Regions from separate parts of the Streptomyces xiamenensis genome, predicted to be linked through region 1. Evidence: riboswitches for the same ligand, from Rfam matches in the RefSeq annotation. Region 1 holds a riboswitch; the other holds the start of a gene.

Region 1 (6,075 bases):
CCAGGGCGATCAGGTTGTCCTCGGTGACCCGGTCGACCTCGCCCACCGCGACCATGCGATCGCGCATGCGGACGATGCAGGAGCCCAGCGCCTGGGTCAGGATGTCGACCGCCTCGGTGTCCGGCAGCCAGCCCTCGGGGACGGTGGCGATCCCGCTGCTGCCCGCGACGGTGGCGGCGCGGCCGTCGGGGCTGATGCCCAGGGCGGAAGCGCGTTCGGCCACGATGTCGGAGTGGGCGCGGGCGGTCTCCACGACGTCGTCCAGCTGGAGGTGCACGGTGCGGAAGCGAGGTCCGATCACGTTCCAGTGGACCTGTTTGGCCACCAGGGACAGATCGATGATGTCCGCCAGCGCGCCCTGCAGGGCGTCTGCGACGACCTTGAGCGCGGGCTCGGGCAGTGTGCTCTTCACGGCATACATGAATCGTCCACTTTCATCCGAATGTGCGGCTTTCCTCTCACGGTACCCCTGCTACCCGCACCCGGCAGCGCAAACCGCGATGGCAGCATGAACGTCATGACTGCCGCCGGAATCCGCTTCGCGACCGCCGAGGATCTGCCCGCGGTGTGCGCCGTGGTCAACCACTACATCGAGACCACCGCCGCCAACTTCCGCACCGAGCCGCAGCAGCCGCACGAGTGGCTGGAGCAGTGGGAGCGGGGGCACCGTACCCACCCCTGGCTGGTGGCCGAGGTGGACGGCGAGGTCGCCGGAATCAGCTACGCGTTCCCCTGGAAGGCGCGCGCCGCCTACGCGTGGACCGTGGAGTGCGCCGTCTACCTGGCGCCCGGGCAGCACGGGCGGGGCCTGGGCCGGGCGCTGTACGAGCGGCTGTTCGCGCTCCTCAGCGAGCAGGGGTTCCACTCGGTGATCGCCGGGGTCGCCCTGCCCAACCCGGCCAGCGAGGGGCTGCACCGGTCGCTGGGGTTCCGGCAGGTGGGGACGTTCCGGGAGAACGGCTACAAGATGGGGTCCTGGCGCGATGTGAGCTACTGGCAGCGGCCGCTGGCGGCGCACTCCGGCGCGCCGGCCCCGACCGCGCCGGCCCCGACCGCGCCGGTGCCCGCCGCTCAGGAGGCGGTGGGCGCCGAGTAGAAGGGGCGGGCCCTGGCGCGCAGCCACAGGGCGACCGGATCGTACGCGTCCGCCATGGCCACCGTGGCCACCGCGAGCCCGTCCGGGACGGCCTCGACGGCCCGTGCCATCATCCGGCGCACCGACTCCGCCGCCTCCCCCGGATCGTCCACCTCCAGGCCGATCACCAGGTAGGCGCTGCCCACGGCGGGCCGCACCCAGCCGCGCCGCAGGCTGCGCAGCACGGGGGTACGGCGTGCCTCGTCGGCGAGCCGCCGGTAGAAGGGCTCCGCGGGCGCGGTCGGCTCGGTGATCACCAGCGGGCCGGCCGGCAGCCGGTCCAGGCCGCCGGCGATCCGGCGCAGATCGGCCCAGGGGACGCCGAGGCCGCCGCCGGGGGTGTGCGGGTTGAGCCACAGCCCCCAGTGGTCGGGGTACAGGGCGGCGGCGATGTCCCGGCCGCCGATCACCTCGTGGTCCCGGGGCCAGCCGCTGGCGGCCAGCTCGGCGGGCGAGGTGACGGCCGGCGCGTAGCCGTGGCCGGCGACCTCGACGCTGCCGTACTGGGCGTCCGGGTCGCCGGGCCGGCCGTGCCACAGCAGCATCCACACCTCGCCGTGCGCGAGCGCGCCCAGCAGCGTCTCGTAGATGTCCGGGCGGTCGGCCGTCACCCGGGGAAGCAGTTCCTCGATCGCCCCCTGGGCTTCGGTCATGCGTCCCGCCGGTAGAACGGCTGCACGCTGTGGCGCAGCCAGTCCACGACGGGGTCGGTCACCGCGTCCAGCAGCACCAGCTGGACCGGCCAGGGCACCGCGCCGCGCGCCAGGGCGCGGCCCAGCGCGTCGTGGCTGCCGATCCGGTACTCCTCGGCCAGTGCGTCCAGCTCCAGGCCGATGAACAGCGCCGGGGCGCCGCCCTCCGCGCTGGCCAGGCCACGCCGCGCGGTGCGCACGTACGGCAGCGCGGACAGCTCGCCGGCCGCCGCCGCCAGGAAGTCGACGGGCTCCTGCTGCCAGTCCGGCTCGAACAGGCGCATCCGGGCGCCGGAGGGCGCCCCGGGCACGCGCTCGCCCGGGGTGTCCCGGCACAGCTGGGCCACGCCTTCCGGCGGGACCGGGACGCCGACGGTGCCGCCCGGGTTGACGGCGAGGCCGGCCTGCGGCGGCAGTCCGCGGGCGAACTCCTTGACGGGGGCGACGGTGAAGGACATGTGGGTGCCGACCACGAGCCGGAACTGTTCCGCGGAGCTGAAGACCGGGACGTACACCCCGCCGTCCAGCTCGATCGTCGGCAGGTCCAGGCTGCGGCTGTCCGGGCCGCCGCCCTCCGGCAGCGGCACCCACACCGGGCTGCGGCCCAGCACCTGGAGCAGCCGCGGCGCGGCGTCCGGCACGCCGACCGAGGCGGCCAGCGCGTGCTCCAGCTCATTGCCCGGCCAGCCGCCCCCGCCGGCCGCCCCCGTGTCGACGCCGCCGTCCTGCCCGGGCGCGGAGCCCTGCCAACGCTCGTTCATCTCGTCCCACCACCATCTGATCCGGATCTGTAGGGCACCCTAATGGCTCAGTGCAGGCCGTCATGCGATGATGAGCCGCACAACAACCGCAGGACAATCGAACAATGGCCGTTCGACCACGCGCGGGAGAGTTCCCGGTCCAGCACCGGGGCGCCGAAGGAGCAAGTCCTCCCTTGAATCTCTCAGGCCCCGATACCGCGCGCGGAAGGCGAATCTGAAAAGCGGGCCCCCGAACGGGCCCCACCCACGGTGCAAGCCGCAAGGCGAACCTCTCAGGTGCCGATGACAGATGGGGAGGGCGAGCCGTATCCGCGCGACCGCGCACCGCCCGCCGCCCGTACCCTCTGGAGCCACCTCATGACGTCCCGTATCACCGCGCTCGACGCCCTCCACCGCGAGCTGGGCGCCACCATGACCGACTTCGCCGGGTGGCAGATGCCGCTGCGGTACGGCAGTGAGCGCGCCGAGCACCAGGCGGTGCGCACCGCCGCCGGCCTGTTCGACCTCTCCCACATGGGCGAGATCGCGGTCACCGGGCCGCACGCCGGGCGGCTGCTGGACCACGCGCTCGTCGGCAAGCTGTCGGCGCTGGCGGTGGGCCGAGCCCGGTACACGATGATCTGCGACGCCGAGGGCGGCATCCTGGACGACCTGATCGTCTACCGGCTGGCGGACGAGCACTACATGGTGGTCGCCAACGCCGCCAACGCGCAGACCGTGCTGGACGCGCTGACCACCCGCGGCGAGGGCTTCGAGGCCCAGGTGCGGGACGACCGGGACGCGTACGCGCTGATCGCCGTGCAGGGCCCGGCCTCGCCCGCGATCCTGGGCTCGCTCACCGACGCCGACCTGGCCGGCCTGAAGTACTACGCGGGCCTGCCGGGCACCGTCGCGGGCCGGCCCGCGCTGATCGCCCGCACCGGGTACACCGGCGAGGACGGCTTCGAGCTGTTCGTCGCGCCGCGGGACGCCGAGCCGCTGTGGCGGGCCCTGACGGAGGCGGGCGCCCCGTACGGTCTGGTGCCCTGCGGCCTGTCCTGCCGCGACACGCTGCGCCTGGAGGCGGGGATGCCGCTGTACGGGCACGAGCTGACCGCCGCGACCACCCCCTTCGACGCGGGGCTCGGCCGGGTGGTGAAGTTCGACAAGGACGGCGATTTCGTGGGCCGGGCGCCGCTGGAGGCGGCGGCCGAGCGGGCGCAGAGCGACCCGCCGCGCCGCCTGGTCGGCCTGGTCGGCGCGGGCCGCCGGGTGCCGCGGGCCGGCTACCAGGTGGTGGACGGGGCGGGCACGGTGATCGGCGAGGTCACCTCCGGCGCCCCCTCCCCCACCCTGGGTTCGCCGATCGCCATGGCATACGTGGACGCCGCGCACGCCGCGCCCGGCACCGACGGGGTCGCGGTGGACATCCGCGGCGCCCGGGAGCCGTTCGCGGTCGTGGCGCTGCCCTTCTACCGGCGCGAGAAGTAACGTGCCGGGGCGCCGCCCCGGCACCGCGCCCCCACCCGTACGCCGCGCCCCCTCATCCCCCGCTTTCCTCCCGCATTGTCACCATCGAGGAGAATCGATCCCATGAGCAACCCTGTCGAGCTGCGCTACAGCAAGGAACACGAGTGGCTGTCGGCCGTCCAGGACGGTGTCGCCACGGTCGGCATCACCGCCTACGCCGCCGACGCGCTGGGCGATGTCGTCTTCGTCCAGCTCCCGGAGGTCGGCGACACGGTCACCGCCGGTGAGAGCTGCGGCGAACTGGAGTCCACCAAGTCGGTCAGCGACCTCTACTCCCCGGTCACCGGTGAGGTCACCGAGATCAACGGCGCGGTGAGCGACGATCCGGCGCTGGTGAACTCCGCCCCCTTCGAGGGTGGCTGGCTGTTCAAGGTCCGCATCGACGGCGAGCTGCCCGGCGACCTGCTGGACGCCGACGGCTACGCCGCCTTCACCCAGGGCTGAGGGGAGCCGCTGTCATGTCGTCCGTACTGAACCAGTCCCTGCACGAGCTGGACCCGGAGGTCGCCGCCGCCGTCGACGCGGAGCTGCGCCGCCAGCAGTCCACCCTGGAGATGATCGCCTCGGAGAACTTCGCCCCGGTGGCGGCGCTCGAGGCGCAGGGCTCCGTGCTCACCAACAAGTACGCCGAAGGGCTCCCGGGGCGCCGCTACTACGGCGGCTGTGAGCACGTCGATGTCATCGAGAACCTGGCCCGCGACCGCGTCAAGGCGCTGTTCGGGGCGGAGGCGGCCAATGTGCAGCCGCACTCGGGTGCCTCCGCGAACGCCGCCGCGATGGCCGCGCTGATCAAGCCCGGCGACACCATCATGGGCCTGGACCTGGCGCACGGTGGGCATCTCACCCACGGGATGAAGATCAACTTCTCCGGCCGGCTGTACAACGTCGTGCCCTACCACGTCGCCCCGGGCACCGGCCTGGTCGACATGGACGAGGTCGCGGCGCTCGCCGCCGAACACCGGCCGCAGCTGATCATCGCCGGCTGGTCCGCGTACCCCCGGCAGCTGGACTTCGCCGCCTTCCGCCGCATCGCCGACGAGGTCGGCGCGCTGCTCATGGTCGACATGGCGCACTTCGCCGGCCTGGTGGCCGCCGGACTGCACCCCAGCCCCGTCCCGCACGCGGACGTGGTGACCACCACCACGCACAAGACGCTCGGCGGCCCGCGCGGCGGAGTGATCCTCTCCCGCAAGGAGCACGCCAAGAAGATCAACTCGGCAGTCTTCCCCGGGCAGCAGGGCGGCCCGCTGGAGCACGTGATCGCCGCCAAGGCCGTGGCGTTCAAGATCGCCGCGGGTGAGGAGTTCGCCGAGCGGCAGCGCCGTACCGTGGAAGGCGCCCGGCTGCTGGCCGAGCGGCTGGTCACGGCGGACGTGGCCGGCGCGGGCATCTCCGTACTGACCGGCGGCACCGATGTCCACCTGGTGCTGGTCGACCTGCGCGACGCCGCGCTGGACGGACAGCAGGCCGAGGACCGGCTGCACTCCATCGGCATCACCGTCAACCGCAACGCGATCCCCAACGACCCGCGTCCCCCGATGGTGACCTCCGGGCTGCGCATCGGCACCCCGGCGCTGGCCACCCGCGGCTTCGGCGCCGAGGACTTCCGCGAGGTCGCCGACATCATCGCGCAGGCGCTGCTCCCCGGGTACGACGAGGGCACCGCCGCGAAGCTGGCGGCCCGGGTCTCCGCGCTCGCCGACCGTCATCCGCTCTACCCCGGCCGCTAGGCCCGTGGTGGGACGCCTGCCCGTGTGGGCGGCGTCCCACCATCCCGTCCCCCTGTAAGGAGTGGACCCCATGGCTCTGTCCGCCTTCGATCTGTTCTCCATCGGCATCGGCCCCTCCAGTTCGCACACGGTCGGCCCGATGCGGGCGGCGCGGATGTTCGCACACCGGCTGAAGAAGGAGGGCGCGCTGGCGCCCACGCACGCCGTACGCGCCGAGCTGTTCGGTTCGCTGGGCGCCACGGGGCACG
Region 2 (6,075 bases), 4.2 Mb from region 1:
GCTCGACGTCGTGGGTGTCAGGGTCGAATTGCCCAACAACCAGCCCATCGTGCTCCTCCGTGAAGTGGACGGCGATCGCTACCTCCCCATCTGGATCGGCCCCGGGGAGGCCACCGCGATCGCCTTCGCCCAGCAGGGGCTGGCCCCTGCCCGGCCGCTGACGCACGACCTGCTGAAGAACGTGCTCGAGGCGATCGGGCAGGAACTCACCGCCGTGCGGATCACCGATCTGCGCGACGGTGTCTTCTACGCCGAGCTCGTGTTCGCCAGCGGCGTCGAGGTCAGCGCCCGGCCCTCCGACGCCATAGCGCTCGCGCTGCGCGTGGGTACCCCCATCTACAGCAGTGACGGGGTGCTGGACGATGCGGGGATCATCATCCCCGACGAGCAGGAGGACGAGGTGGAACGGTTCCGGGAGTTCCTGGACCAGATCTCTCCCGAGGACTTCGGCTCCAGCAATCAGTAGCCGGTGTGGCGATCGTTGACGCGCTGAGTGTGCATGCTTAGCGTCTGTGGGGCATGTCTTGGGAGGAGCGCTGTGCGCGTGCTCATCGTCACACGCGGTGAGTGGCGAGGGCACGGTCGGGGCGTGCGGAACGGAGGCCGGCGTGACAGGTAACGGCGAGGGTACGGCGGTGGGCGGGATCTCCCCGCTGCCGGGCGTACCGCCGCGGCAACCCCTGCGGGCGCCGGCCACCCCCCAGGGGCAGGGCACCGGGCGCGAGCGCCTGGGCTACCGGGGCCCCAGCGCCTGCGCCGCCGCCGGGATCACCTACCGCCAGCTCGACTACTGGGCCCGCACCCAGCTGGTGCAGCCCAGCATCCGCCCGGCACACGGTTCGGGCACCCAGCGGCTGTACAGCTTCCAGGACATCCTGGTGCTCAAGATCGTCAAGCGGCTGCTGGACGCCGGGGTCTCCCTGCAGAGCATCCGTACGGCGGTGCGCGCCCTGCGCTCCGCCGACCTGGCGGAGCTGGCCGGGCTGACCCTGATGAGCGACGGGGCCACCGTCTACCGCTGCGAGTCCCCCGAGGAACTGGCCGAGCTGCTGCGCGGCGGCCGGGGCGTCTTCGGGATCGCGGTCGGCGCGGTGTGGGGCGATGTCGAGGCGGCCCTCGCCCGGCTCCAGGCAGAGCGGGTGGACACCGGGGAAGCCGTCGGCGGCGCGGGCCACCCCTCCGACGAACTGGCCAGGCGCCGACAGCGCGGAGCCCGCTGATCCCGTCCGCTCCCGGGGATTGTCAGACCCGTGGGGCACCATCGGGAGAGTGAGAGGCCAGCCGACGATCCTGCACCTCGACATGGACGCCTTCTACGCCTCGGTCGAGCAGGCGGCCAAGCCGTCGCTGCGCGGCAAGCCGGTGATCGTCGGCGGGCTCGGGCCGCGCGGCGTGGTGGCCACCGCCTCCTACGAGGCCAGGCGGTTCGGGGTGCACTCGGCCATGCCGATGGGCCAGGCCAGACGGCGCTGCCCGAACGCCGCCTATCTGTATCCGCGCTTCGATGTCTACCGCTCGGTCAGCGAGACCGTGATGGGACTGCTGCGGGAACTGTCCCCGCTGGTGGAGCCGCTGAGCCTGGACGAGGCGTTCGTCGATCTGGTGGCCGGCGGCACGGCGCACACCGCCGCCGAGGCCGAGGCGGTGGGGCACGCACTGCGCGCCCGGATCCGGGTGGCCACCACACTGAGCGGCTCGGTGGGCCTGGCCGGTTCCAAGATGCTCGCCAAGATCGCCTCGGAGCGGGCCAAGCCGGACGGGCTGGAGCTGATCGTGCCCGGCACCGAGCGGGACCTGCTGGCCCCGCTGCCGGTCCGTACCCTGCCCGGGGTCGGCCCGGCCACCGACGGCGTGCTGCGCCGGGCCGGGATCAGCACCGTGGGCGACGTGGTGCGGGCCGGTGAGACGGAGCTGCTGCGCCTGCTGGGCACCGCGCACGGCGGCGGGGTGCACGCGATGGCCCTGGGAATCGACGACCGTCCGGTGGTCGCCGAGCGCGACGCCAAATCGGTCTCGGTGGAGGACACCTTCGACGTGGACCTCACCGACCGGGCCCGGGTGCGCCACGAGGTGGACCGGCTGGCCGAGCGGTGCGTACGGCGGCTGCGCGAGCACGGCCGCTCCGGGCGCACCGTGGTGCTGAAGGTACGCAGCCACGACTTCTCCACCCTGACCCGCTCGGACACGCTGCGCGGGCCCACCGACGATCCGGCGGTGGTGCGGGAGCTGGCCGCGCGGCTGCTGGAGGGGGTGGACACCACCAACGGTGTCCGGCTGCTGGGGGTGGGCGTCACCGGACTGGCGGATTTCACCCAGGAGGATCTGTTCGCGCAGGCGGGCGCGAGGGCCGAGGGCGAGGAGGACGGCGGTGACAGCGCGCCCGAGCGGGCGGACCCCGCCGGGGCCGCCCCGGAGGCCGGGCCGGCCCCCGACCGCCGGTGGCTTCCCGGCCTGGACGTGGAGCACACCGGGCACGGCCCCGGCTGGGTGCAGGGCAGCGGCGTCGGGCGGGTCACCGTGCGGTTCGAGACGCCGGGCTCCGCGCCGGGCCGGGTGCGGACTTTCGCGGTGGACGATCCGGAGCTCAGCCGCTCCGGCCCGCTGCCGCTGACCGGCGGCCCTCAGCGCTCCTCGTCCGGCGGCGAGGCCAGCCGGCCGAAGTCCTGATCGGGCGGCGTGGCGTCATCCTCGGGCGCCGCCATCGGCACGTCGAGACCGTAGTGGTGGTACAGCTGCAGCTCCTGCTCGGGGGAGAGGTGCCGCCCCACCCCGAAGTCCGGCGCGTCCTTGATCAGCGCCCGGTCGAAGGGCACCCGCAGGGACTCCTCGACCAGCTCGCTGGGCTCCAGGGGCACGAACGCGTCCCGGCTGAAGAGTCCGGTGCGCACAGCCGCCCATTCGGGTGCACCGGTCGCGTCATCCAGATAGACCTCGTCCACCGTGCCGATCTTTGCTCCGTTCCGGTCGAACGCCTTGCGTCCGATCAGGCTGCGGGGATCGATATCGGTCTGCACGGTTCCTCCCACGGTTCATCACTGCCGGGCCGCACGCCCCTTCGCCTTCACGTAACGGCACATACCCGGAGTCGGCCAGTCGAGTCCACCGGCACCGGGAGCGGGGCTCCCTCTCCATGTTCGCAGCCCGAAGGCCGCTGGTAGGCTCGAAAACGGTTGACGACCTCGTGCGGGAGAGTCCACCGGTCCTGTGGCCGGCGGCGCCGAAGGAGCAAATCCTCCCCGGAATCTCTCAGGCCCCCGTACCGCACGGGCGAAACCACTCTGGAAAGCAGGGTGACGGCCGGACATCCGTCCCGGCCCCGCCCTCACCGACGGTGAAAGCCGTGCCAACGCCCGACGGGGCGGCGGCGCGGTGAAGCTCTCAGGTCGACATGACAGAGGGGGAGGCCGCAGCAGGCACCGCCCGGTGGTTGCGGGTCCCAGCGACCAGGAGGCCCCCAGATGTCCGAACGCCCACTCCCGCTCAGCGCACTGGAGCACGGCTCGCCGTTCGCGGCCCGCCACATCGGCCCCGACGCCACCGACCGGGCGAAGATGCTCGCCCAGGTCGGCTTCGGCTCCCTCGACGAGCTGACCTCGGCCGCCGTGCCCGCCTCCATCGCCGGCTCCGGACCGCTGCGGCTGCCGCAGGCCCGTTCGGAGGCCGCCGTGCTGGCCGAACTGCGCGCGCTGGCCGACCGCAACCAGGTCCTGACCTCCATGATCGGCCTGGGCTACTACGGCACGTTCACCCCGCCGGTCATCCTGCGCAACGTCATGGAGAACCCCGCCTGGTACACGGCGTACACGCCCTACCAGCCGGAGATCTCCCAGGGCCGCCTGGAGGCCCTGCTGAACTTCCAGACCGTGGTCTCCGAGCTCACCGGGCTGCCCACCGCCGGCGCCTCGCTGCTGGACGAGGGCACCGCCGCCGCCGAGGCCATGGCGCTGTCGCGGCGGGTGGGCAAGGTCAAGCAGGGCGTCTTCCTGGTCGACGCCGACACCCTGCCGCAGACCGTCGCCGTGCTGCGCACCCGCGCCGAGCCCACCGGGGTCGAGGTGGTGGTCGCCGACCTGACCGAGGGCATCCCGCGGGAGGCCGCCGAGCGCGGGATCTTCGGCGTCCTGCTCCAGTACCCGGGGACCGGCGGCGCGGTGCGCGACCCGCGCCCGGTCATCGAGCGCGCCCACGAGCTGGGGGCGGTCGTCACCGTCGCCGCGGATCTGCTCGCCCTCACCCTGCTCGCCTCGCCGGGCGAGCTGGGCGCGGACATCGCGGTGGGCACCAGCCAGCGGTTCGGCGTGCCGATGGGCTTCGGCGGCCCGCACGCCGGCTACATGGCGGTCCGCGAGGCGTACGCCCGCAGCCTGCCGGGACGCCTGGTGGGCGTCTCCCGGGACGCGGACGGCAAGCGCGCCTACCGGCTGGCGCTGCAGACCCGCGAGCAGCACATCCGCCGGGAGAAGGCCACCAGCAACATCTGTACGGCGCAGGTGCTCCTGGCCGTGATGGCCGGCATGTACGCCGTGTACCACGGCCCCCAGGGGCTGGCGGACATCGCGCGCCGCACCCACCGCTACGCCGCGCTGCTGGCCGCCGGGCTGCGCGCGGGCGGCGTCGAGGTGGTGCACGGGGCGTTCTTCGACACCGTCACCGCCCGGGTTCCGGGCCGCGCGGAGCAGATCGTGGCCGCCGCCCGCGAGGCGGGCGTCAATCTGCGCCAGGACGGGTCCGACCTGGTCGGCATCGCCTGCGACGAGACCACCACCCGCGCGGAACTGGCCGCCGTGTGGGCCGCCTTCGGCGTGGACGGCGCGCACACCGACATCGACGCGCTGGACGCCGCGACGCCGGACGCGCTGCCCGGCGCGCTGCTGCGCACCGACGAGTACCTCAGCCACCCGGTGTTCCACCAGCACCGTTCCGAGACCGCGATGCTGCGCTATCTGCGGCGTCTGGCCGACCGGGACTACGCGCTGGACCGCGGCATGATCCCGCTGGGCTCGTGCACCATGAAGCTCAACGCCACCGTCGAGATGGAGCCGGTCACCTGGCCGCAGTTCGCCGCGCTGCACCCGTTCGCGCCGATCGAGCAGGCCGAGGGCTACCGCACCCTGATCCGCGAACTGGAGGACGGGCTCGCCGAGATCACCGGTTACGACAAGGTCTCGCTGCAGTCCAACGCCGGGTCGCAGGGCGAGCTGGCCGGGCTGCTCGCGGTGCGCGCCTACCACCGCGCGAACGGTGACCCGCAGCGCACCGTGTGCCTGATCCCCTCCTCGGCGCACGGCACCAACGCCGCCAGCGCCGTGATGGCCGGGATGAAGGTGGTCGTGGTGGCCACCGGCGAGAACGGTGATGTGAACGTCGAGGACCTGCGCGCCAAGATCGAGCGGTACCGGGACGAGCTGGCGGTCCTGATGGTCACCTACCCCTCCACGCACGGGGTGTTCGAGGAGGGCATCCAGGAGATCTGCGCGGCGGTGCACGACGCGGGCGGCCAGGTGTACGTGGACGGTGCCAACCTCAACGCGCTGGTGGGGCTGGCCCGTCCGGGACGGTTCGGGGCGGACGTCTCGCACCTGAACCTGCACAAGACCTTCTGCATCCCGCACGGCGGCGGTGGCCCCGGGGTCGGCCCGGTGGCGGTGCGCGAGCACCTCGCCCCGTACCTGCCCGGTCATCCGCTCCAGCCCACCGCGGGACCCGTGGACGGTCCGGTGGGCCCGGTCTCCGCGGCGCCGTGGGGCTCGGCCGGCATCCTGCCGATCTCCTGGGCCTATCTGCGGCTCATGGGCCCAGAAGGGCTGCGCGAGGCGACCCAGACGGCGGTCCTGGGCGCCAACTACATCGCCAAGCGCCTGGAACCGCACTACCCGGTGCTCTACACCGGGCCCGGCGGTCTGGTGGCGCACGAGTGCATCATCGACGTCCGGCCGCTCACCAAGGCCACCGGTGTCAGCATCGACGATGTGGCCAAGCGGCTGATCGACTACGGGTTCCACGCGCCGACGATGTCCTTCCCCGTTGCCGGGACGCTCATGATCGAGCCGACCGAGAGCGAAAATCTGGCCGAAC

What was found. Region 1 has a riboswitch for glycine ahead of gcvT (glycine cleavage system aminomethyltransferase GcvT). Riboswitches for the same ligand answer to the same signal wherever they lie in the genome.
Region 2: linked by a shared signal. The riboswitch ahead of gcvP (aminomethyl-transferring glycine dehydrogenase) and the one ahead of gcvT (glycine cleavage system aminomethyltransferase GcvT) in region 1 are both predicted to bind glycine.

Annotation. Positions count from the first base shown of each region.
Region 1 covers NZ_CP009922.3:4,585,268-4,591,342, reverse strand. The annotation lists gene SXIM_RS21290 (Dps family protein) at 1-421, opposite strand, end outside; gene SXIM_RS21285 (GNAT family N-acetyltransferase) at 518-1,096, shown strand; gene SXIM_RS21280 (enhanced serine sensitivity protein SseB C-terminal domain-containing protein) at 1,072-1,788, opposite strand; gene SXIM_RS21275 (enhanced serine sensitivity protein SseB) at 1,785-2,588, opposite strand; glycine riboswitch at 2,702-2,796, shown strand; glycine riboswitch at 2,798-2,887, shown strand; gene gcvT (glycine cleavage system aminomethyltransferase GcvT) at 2,946-4,058, shown strand; gene gcvH (glycine cleavage system protein GcvH) at 4,161-4,541, shown strand; gene SXIM_RS21260 (serine hydroxymethyltransferase) at 4,556-5,827, shown strand; gene SXIM_RS21255 (L-serine ammonia-lyase) at 5,898-6,075, shown strand, end outside.
Region 2 covers NZ_CP009922.3:337,502-343,576, reverse strand. The annotation lists gene SXIM_RS01450 (bifunctional nuclease family protein) at 1-466, shown strand, start outside; gene SXIM_RS01445 (MerR family transcriptional regulator) at 609-1,220, shown strand; gene SXIM_RS01440 (DNA polymerase IV) at 1,270-2,667, shown strand; gene SXIM_RS01435 (PRC-barrel domain-containing protein) at 2,622-3,026, opposite strand; glycine riboswitch at 3,175-3,272, shown strand; gene gcvP (aminomethyl-transferring glycine dehydrogenase) at 3,459-6,075, shown strand, end outside.